Regions from separate parts of the Endozoicomonas sp. ONNA1 genome, predicted to be linked through region 2. Evidence: predicted binding sites of a transcription regulator. Region 2 holds the regulator's gene; the other holds the start of a gene.

Region 1 (4,220 bases), on a different contig from region 2:
TTGCACCCACACCCGCTGCTTCTGTTGGTGTCGCGGCTCCTGCCAGAATCGATCCCAGCACTAAGCCAATCAAGAGCAGTGGGGGCAACAGATTCATGAGCAGATAAGTATTATCCCCCTCATCATAAGCCCCGATATCTTCATCAGACAGACCAGGCGCCGCTGCCGGATTGCTCCAGGCTACGATCAGCAGATAGAGAGCATAGGCAGCCACCAGAATCAGGCCGGGGATAATAGCCCCGACAAACAGATCACCCACCGAAACGGTTTCGGGAGAGAAGATTCCCATCTTCAGCTGGGCCTGCTGGTAGGCTGTGGATAAAACATCGCCCAATAAAACCAGAGCAATGGACGGAGGGATAATCTGACCGAGACTGCCGGTGGCACAGATGGTTCCTGTGGCCAGAGACGCGGAGTAACCCCGCTTCAGCATGGTGGGCAAAGACAGTAAGCCCATGGTCACAACCGTTGCTCCGACAATACCGGTACTGGCAGCCAGCAGCATCCCGACCAGGGTGACGGATAGCCCCAGACCACCTCTCATTCGTCCAAAAAGGCGAGCCATACTTTCCAACAGCCCTTCAGCCACTCTGGACTTTTCCAGCATGCAGCCCATGAATACAAACAGAGGCACAGCCATCAGAGTCTGATTGGTCATTATGCCAAACAGGCGACTGGGCAGGGCATTGAGAAAAGACGGGTCAAACAATCCGGTCAGAACGCCAACCCCGGCAAAAGCCAGGGCAGTACCCGCCAGTGAAAAGGCTACCGGATAGCCCACCAGTAACACCATGCAGACGGCTGCAAACATCAGTATTGGAATGTACTCAGCCATCTTCCGGGGACTCCTTCCCTGCGAGAATAAGCACGGACCGCAATAACTCTGCCATGCCCTGCAACAGCAGGGTGACAACAAACACCAGAATCAGGCTTTTCAAAAGATACACCAGCGGTAAGCCGCCCGGGTCCGATGATGTTTCCATGATCCTCCAGGAACGGGAAACATAGTCAAAACTCATCAAACCAATAAACAGGCAGACCGGGAACAACAGAAACAGGGTTCCCAGGCCGTTCACCCATCCCCGTTGTCTGGCGCTCATACGGTTGTAGAAAACGTCTACCCGAACATGACCGCCCTGCTTCAGCGTATAGCTGCTGGCACCGAGAAAAATAAGTGCGTGGAAATACATCGCCAGTTCCTGAAGGGCAATGGAACCGGAGTTGAACCAGTAGCGAAGAACAACGACGAGACAGACACTGACGACCAGTAACAGGTTAAACCCGCTCAGAAGACGTCCAAATCTCTCTGTTAATCCATCAATACCGGCGACTGCTGTTCTTATCATTTTCCAGCCGGTGGTCATTTTTATCCTGCCTGTTACATCAATTTATTATTATTCTTGTTGAGAAAATTTCTGCCATTCTGTTGGTAGAAGATCCGTTCTTCAGGAACATGTCCCATGATTGTTGTCCGGAATTATAACGACAGCTTGAAAGCAGTTGTACCCTGTCCGGGCATTTCTTCAGCAATCTTCAATCAGCAAAAGATTGAAGACAGTGGTACCACGTTATGAATATTGCGGATAAACAGCTGTCACTTTCAGTCATATAACTGTCACATTTTCATCTTATAGTTTTTGCCAGTAGACAAATGCCTGTAGCTGTAAGAGAGGCTAAAAAAATCCCTTTAGGAGAAATACGAATGAAGCTTAAAGCTCTGATAACAACAATTGCCCTTGTGACTGGGATGCAGGCTGCCTCTGCCAGTCAGATCGACGCTGAGATCCCAACTTATAAGAAAGCCAGCGGCGTATCAGGCAATCTATCCAGTGTCGGTTCTGATACTCTGGCCAACCTGATGACCCTGTGGGCAGAGGATTTCAAGCGTGAATACCCAAATGTGAATGTACAGATTCAGGCTGCAGGCTCTTCTACTGCGCCACCCGCTCTGACTGAAGGGACTTCCAACATTGGCCCCATGAGTCGCAAGATGAAAGACAAGGAACTGGAAGCTTTTGAGAAAAAGCACGGCTACAAGCCCACTGCAGTTCCAGTTGCAATTGACGCTCTGGCGGTTTTTGTCAACAAGGACAACCCTATCAAGGGTCTGACCATGGCTCAGGTGGACGCTATTTTTTCCTCTACCCGCAAGTGCGGTGGCGACAAAGACATCAGTACCTGGGGTGGTGTAGGTCTGGAAGGAGCCTGGAAAAACCGCTCAATCCAGCTTTACGGCCGTAATTCAGTATCCGGCACCTATGGTTACTTCAAGAAAAAAGCCTTGTGTAAAGGTGACTTCCGTAACAACGTAAACGAACAGCCTGGTTCTGCTTCTGTCGTTCAGTCTGTCAGTGCTTCTGTAAACGGCATTGGCTACTCCGGTATTGGCTACCAGACTTCCAGCGTCCGTACCGTACCCCTGGCCAAGAAAGCCGGTCAGCCATTTGTTGAAGCAACGCCAGCTAACGCTGTAAACAACTCTTACCCACTGTCTCGTTTCCTGTATGTATACGTCAACAAGCAGCCCAACAAGAAGCTGCCTCCTCTGGAAGGCGAATTTTTGAAGATGGTGCTGTCTCAGCAAGGTCAGGAAGTGGTTGTTAAAGACGGTTACATCCCACTCCCTGCCAAGGTTGTTGAAAAGTATCTATCTGAACTTGATCTTTAATTCACAGATTCATAAGTGATTCGCACGGGGCCATCTGGCCCTGTTTGTGTTTTCGGAATCAGAGAATCATGGCGGCAATCCAGCCAAAAATGATCATCGGGATGTTAAAGTGCAGAAAGGTAGGAATCACCGAATCCCGAATGTGGTCGTGCTGACCATCCACATTCAAACCGGCGGTGGGACCAATGGTGGATTCCGAAACCGGAGAGCCTGCATCACCTAACGCTCCGGCGGCTCCCACAAGACAGGCTATGGCCAGTGGCGTAAAACCAAGTTCCATACCCAGTGGCACATAAAGGGTGGCAATGATCGGAACCGTTGAGAACGAAGAGCCAATCCCCATCGTGATTAGCAAACCGACCAGAAGCATAAGAATGGCCGCAAGGGCCTGACTGCCTCCCACAAAAATCTGCACCTGACTCACCAGTGCCGGAATATCTTTTGTTGAACGCAGCACTTCCGCAAAGCCCGCGGCCGAGATCATGATGAAGCCAAAAACGGCCATCATTCGCAGGCCCTCATTGAATACCTCATCCGCTTCCCGCCAGTAGACTACCCGCCCGATGACCATTGTAATAAAACCCATTGCGGCCCCCAGAACCATGGAACCTGTCATCAACTGACTTACCAGCACCAGCACGATGGCAATGGCAGAGGTAATGATGGCAGCCTTGCTTAACTGAACATCTTGTCCGTGGATCAAAAGGGTTTCTTCTACACGATAGGCTCTCGGCTTTCGATAACTGAAAAAAACCGCTATCAGTAATCCCAGAAACATGCCAAAAACGGGAATCGCCATCGCCAGTGGCATCTGGCTCAATTCAATATCCAGCCCATTTTCATGGAGGTTGCCACCAAGAATCTGGTTCAGATACACACTGCCAAACCCTATAGGGAAGAGCATGTAGGTCGCGGTAAGTCCAAAGGTAATAAGGCAGGCTACCTGACGACGATCAATTGCCATAGCACTGAATACCGATAACAAAGGAGGAATCAGTATGGGAATAAAAGCTATATGGATAGGTATCAAGTTCTGGGAAGAAAAAGCCATCAACACAAGCGTCAGGAACAAACTGTATTTTAGCTTTACATTATTCTGCGAATTGTTGCTGCCTTTCACTTTGCGAATGATCTTCCCGGCCATCCACTCGGGTATGCCGGAGCGACCAATGGCCATGGCAAAAGCCCCCAGCATAGCGTAACTGATGGCAATGCCCACACCACCGCCCAGGCCTCTTGAAAATGCCTCAAGCGTCTGGACAATATCCAGACCTCCAATCAGTCCCCCGGCCATAGCCCCAATAAAGAGCGCCAGAACCACATTCACGCGCAACAAACTCAATGCGAGCATGACGGCGACAGCCAGAATCACTGCGTTCATATTATTTCCACATTGTACTTTATCGTTATTACGGCCAGCGGCTATCTACTGTGAAGCATGAACAATAGCGGCATAAGTAGATTGTAGTTAATTGCTTTGTTTTTCCCGCAAATAGAGAGTGAACAGGCCAAGCAAGCATTGGAGCAAAGAGGTATCCATGAAAAAGCAGTC
Region 2 (4,220 bases):
TCCATTGATAACCCATACCCCACTGTCATGGCAGTGGGATATGCACCTCCTGTTCGATGCAAAAAAAGGGGATTACGTCCATAGCCTGAGATTTAATCGATAACGATACTCTTAAAGAGCCAAATGCACAGCTAGCTATCTGGTTCTTTAAGAAATAAGCAATATCAAGTCAAAACCATTCAATTCATTAGCACGTCTGATTGACCCAAAACTGTTTATCTATTGTACAATCGCCCCTATCAACTCATAAAATGTTATTAAATCTATTTGAATAGGTCATAAAAGCACATTAAATGCTTCCATCAATTTAAAGCTTCCTGTATAAATAGGCACTTTCATCGTTGAAAATCATTAATACCCCACCGATTTGGCCTGAATTGGGAGTTCCTTGAATGAACGTTTTTGAAGAAATTCATCACCGCCTGAGCAGTAAAGCACGGATCCGCTCTCTGTTTAAAGATGTTCATGTTGAAGATCTTGAGCGTATCATCTCCAGAATGCAGGACGTACTGCAGGAGAAAGTTGAAGCCCGCAATAAAATTGACGAAGAGCGTCAAGCCAAACTGAAAAGCATTGAAGCCGTTAAGCAAATCATGGCTGAGCGTGGCATTTCAATGGATGATCTGGACCACCTGGAAGTAGCGGCTCCAAAACGTCGTCGTAATGTCCAGAGATTTACTTTTGAATACCGGACTGAAGCGGGAGACACCGTTCAGTGGGATGGCTCTACCACAGGCCGTCTGCCACGTGACTTCCAGAGTTACCTGGACCGCACCGGCAAGAAGCGTCTGGACTGCGTGGTTGAAGAAGAATAAGTCGACCGTTTTCAGGATTTCAGACTCGCCTCCAGTCCGCTGTTTCTTGAATACAGACATCATTCAATAGTCAGGGTAACAGACTCTGAGAAACAAACCATTCGAATGACGAGACCATCAGAAGATTAATCGTTTTTTGGTGGTCTGCTAAAAAGCATAAAAGGAGCTACCACTCCTCTTATGCTTTTTTCATGAGTGTTCCAGCTCAAGGCATTTTGCCGGGAAATGGCAAACAAAACGGCTGCCTTTCCCCGGATGACTGCTGATAGTGAGTTTGCCTCCATGTCTTAGCATGACGTGCTTGACGATAGCCAACCCGAGTCCTGTTCCTCCGGTACTCTGGCTACGGCTTTTATCAATCCGGTAAAAACGTTCAGTCAACCTGGGAATATGCATGGGGTCAATACCGACACCGTTATCTTTCACCATCATATGTCCGCCTTCCTTATCCTGCCACCAGCGCAAATGTATCTTGCCACCTTGCGGTGTATAGCGCACAGCATTAAAGACCAGATTCGAGAAGGCACTGCGTAACTCACTGCTACTGCCAGCCAAAAAGACATCTTCAGGACAGTCCAGTGAAATCTGATGCTGGTTTTCGCCACTGAGTGCACACCCGTCTTCAACAATGCTGTTCAGCATGGTTTTAAGATGCACCCCGTTTTCATCTGCCTGAGCTTCGGCCGACTCCAGCTTGGACAGCAACAGCAGGTCTGCCACCAGATTCTGCATTCTCAGTGACTGTTCCTGCATCCTGTTTAGCGCTTTCTCCCAAACAGGAGGCAGGCCTGAATCGGGGCCCAGACTGTCCAGCATGGTTTCAAGGTACCCGGACACAACTGTCAGCGGTGTTCTCAATTCATGAGAAACATTAGCAACAAAGTCTTTTCTCATGACCTCCAGCTGATTCAAACGCGTGACATCTCTCACGGTCATCAGACGATTGCCTTTGCCATACACCGTTATATTAAATTGCAGTTGATAATCCGGATTGACAGGAGAGGGAATCTCAAGAGCTTTTTGATAACCACCCTGCTCAAAGTAGTCAGCAAACCTTGGATCACGCAACAGGTTGGTAATCAATTGCCCTTTATCGTCAGGCGTCTTCAGACCCATCAAGCTTTCAGCAGCAGGATTCCACCATTCCAGGTTACTCTGATTATCGATCATCACAACACCGTCATTAAGCGCAGCAGTTGATTCCTGAACGCGCTCAATCACTCCGGCCAGCTTTTGCCGGGAGCGACTGTGCTGTTTCTGTAATCGATAGATACCATCAAAAATTTCACCCCAGAACCCTTTACTCTCAGGGGGTTCTTTGCTCCTGGCCTTGGGATCATTCAGCCAGACCAGTAGTTTGAAAAGTTGGCGGAAGCTCCAGACAAAATAACCTCCCATCACCACACAGAGCCCTAAAAAAGGTTCTCCAATTAGCCAGCCCAGGGAAAACCCAACAACCAAGTAAGCAACCATACGGCTCAGCAAACGGGTTTTTGAAATTGTTGTCATATTACTCCCGACCAGGGGCCTGACCAACGAGCATAGAAAGTTTACACCCTGGTTGAGAAACGATATCCGGTACCACGAACAGTTTGCACAAAAGCTTCGTAATTATCACCCAACGCTTTTCGCAAACGTCGTATGTGTACATCTACGGTTCGCTCTTCAACATAAACATTGCCACCCCAGACCTGATCCAACAACTGCCCACGGGTATAGGCGCGCTCCTGGTGCGTCAGGAAAAACTGCAGCAAACGGTACTCGGTAGGTCCTATTTCAGCAGGCGAGCCATCAATGGAGACCCTGTGGCTGACCGGGTCCAGTTCCAACCCGTTGATGACAATGGGAGACTGATTATCAAACCCACCTGTACGGCGAAGAACTGCTTTTAAACGAGCAGCCAATTCACGGGGAGAAAAAGGCTTTGTGATATAGTCATCGGCTCCGGTCTCGAGTCCCTGGATTTTGTGGTCTTCTTCACCTTTGGCCGTCAACATGACGATGGGGATTTCAGAAGTCAGCTCGTTGCGCTTTAGACGACGAGCCAGTTCTATGCCGGAGACATCGGGCAACATCCAGTCCAGCAGGATCAAATCTGGTTTGTTATCCACGATCAGAGAGTGCGCTTCTTTCGCATCAGCTGCCTCAAGACAATCATACCCTGCCATTTCCAGAGCAACAGTCACCATTTCGCGAATCGGTGCTTCGTCATCTACGATCAGAATGGTCTTTCCTGGCATTAATCTCTACCTGTTATCTGTCGATTCGATTTCGGCGGTGACTTTCTGGCATCTGTCAGCAGCAGCTCGTTGGGTCTTTACCGGAAGGGTAATGTCTTTTTGATCGCTCAGAGCTGTTTTGATCGCTCAGAGCTGCTTCTCATTACTTTGATCAACCGCACTATACACCGGACATTACACCTTTGAAATGTTACAGACAGATGACACACCCCAGACTGCCACCAGACTCTGAAAACAAAAATATTGCTTAAGAGCTCGCAGGACATGGTTTTTAGCCATTTATGCCGGTACATACCACTAGGATTTCAAACCGCATTGCATATCAAAGATAGCTCACCACAAACCCGACAAAGACAATGGCTCCAGCCCAGTGGTTGTTAAGAAATGCCTTAAAGCAGGCCTCACGCTCACGACGACGAGTTAACCATTGCTGATAAACGAAAAGGGCTGCAACAGCGATCAGTGAGAGAAAGTACAGAACGCCCAACTCCAGCTGATGGCCTACCATGGCGAGAGTTAGCAGAGTAAGCACTTGCAGGCTACCTACGATCAGGTTATCCATCTCACCAAACAGAATAGCAGTGGACTTGATGCCTACTTTCAGATCATCGTCTCGATCCACCATGGCGTATTGAGTATCGTAAGCCACCGTCCAGAAAAGATTGGCCAGAAACATCAGCCAGACGATGTTTCCCAGGGCTCCGCTCTGAGCCGCAAAAGCCATGGGTATCGACCAACCAAAAGCAGCCCCCAGAACCACCTGAGGCAGATGAGTATGTCTTTTTGCGAAAGGGTAAGCCGATGCCAGCAATAGCCCGGCAAAAGAAAGCTGGATGGTAAGAGCATTCGTAAAGAGGACGAGAATAAAAGCCAGAAGCACCATGCCGACAAAATACATCAGTGCTTCTTTTTCCTGAATTTTACCCGTCACCAGTGGTCGATTACGTGTTCGTTCAACATGACCGTCCACTTTCCTGTCAGCAAAGTCGTTAATGACACAACCCGCACTGCGCATCAAAACAACGCCGATCGAAAAAATCACCAGATTCGCCAGACTCGGCACACCTTCTGCTGCAACCCAGAGCGCCCAAAGTGTAGGCCAGAGCAACAGATAAATACCAATGGGCCGATTGAGCCTGGCCAGCTGTAAAAAGTCTTTTAAACG

What was found. The regulator PhoB, encoded in region 2, activates phosphate uptake and scavenging genes when phosphate is short. The targets are predictions, from matches to a motif close to TGTCATANNNNTGTCANA.
Region 1: a site for PhoB is predicted at 1,603-1,620, ahead of KDK19_RS12955 (PstS family phosphate ABC transporter substrate-binding protein). Genes of this name have one in related genera too.

What each region holds. Positions count from the first base shown of each region.
Region 1 is NZ_JAHHPN010000567.1:10,189-14,408, forward strand. Features, by position in the region: gene KDK19_RS12945 (TRAP transporter large permease subunit) at 1-835, opposite strand, end outside; gene KDK19_RS12950 (TRAP transporter small permease subunit) at 828-1,364, opposite strand; gene KDK19_RS12955 (PstS family phosphate ABC transporter substrate-binding protein) at 1,703-2,668, shown strand; gene KDK19_RS12960 (Na+/H+ antiporter family protein) at 2,727-4,049, opposite strand.
Region 2 is NZ_JAHHPN010000290.1:5,832-10,051, forward strand. Features, by position in the region: gene KDK19_RS06890 (H-NS histone family protein) at 393-815, shown strand; gene phoR (phosphate regulon sensor histidine kinase PhoR) at 1,005-2,324, opposite strand; gene phoB (phosphate regulon transcriptional regulator PhoB) at 2,366-3,055, opposite strand; gene ubiA (4-hydroxybenzoate octaprenyltransferase) at 3,378-4,220, opposite strand, start outside.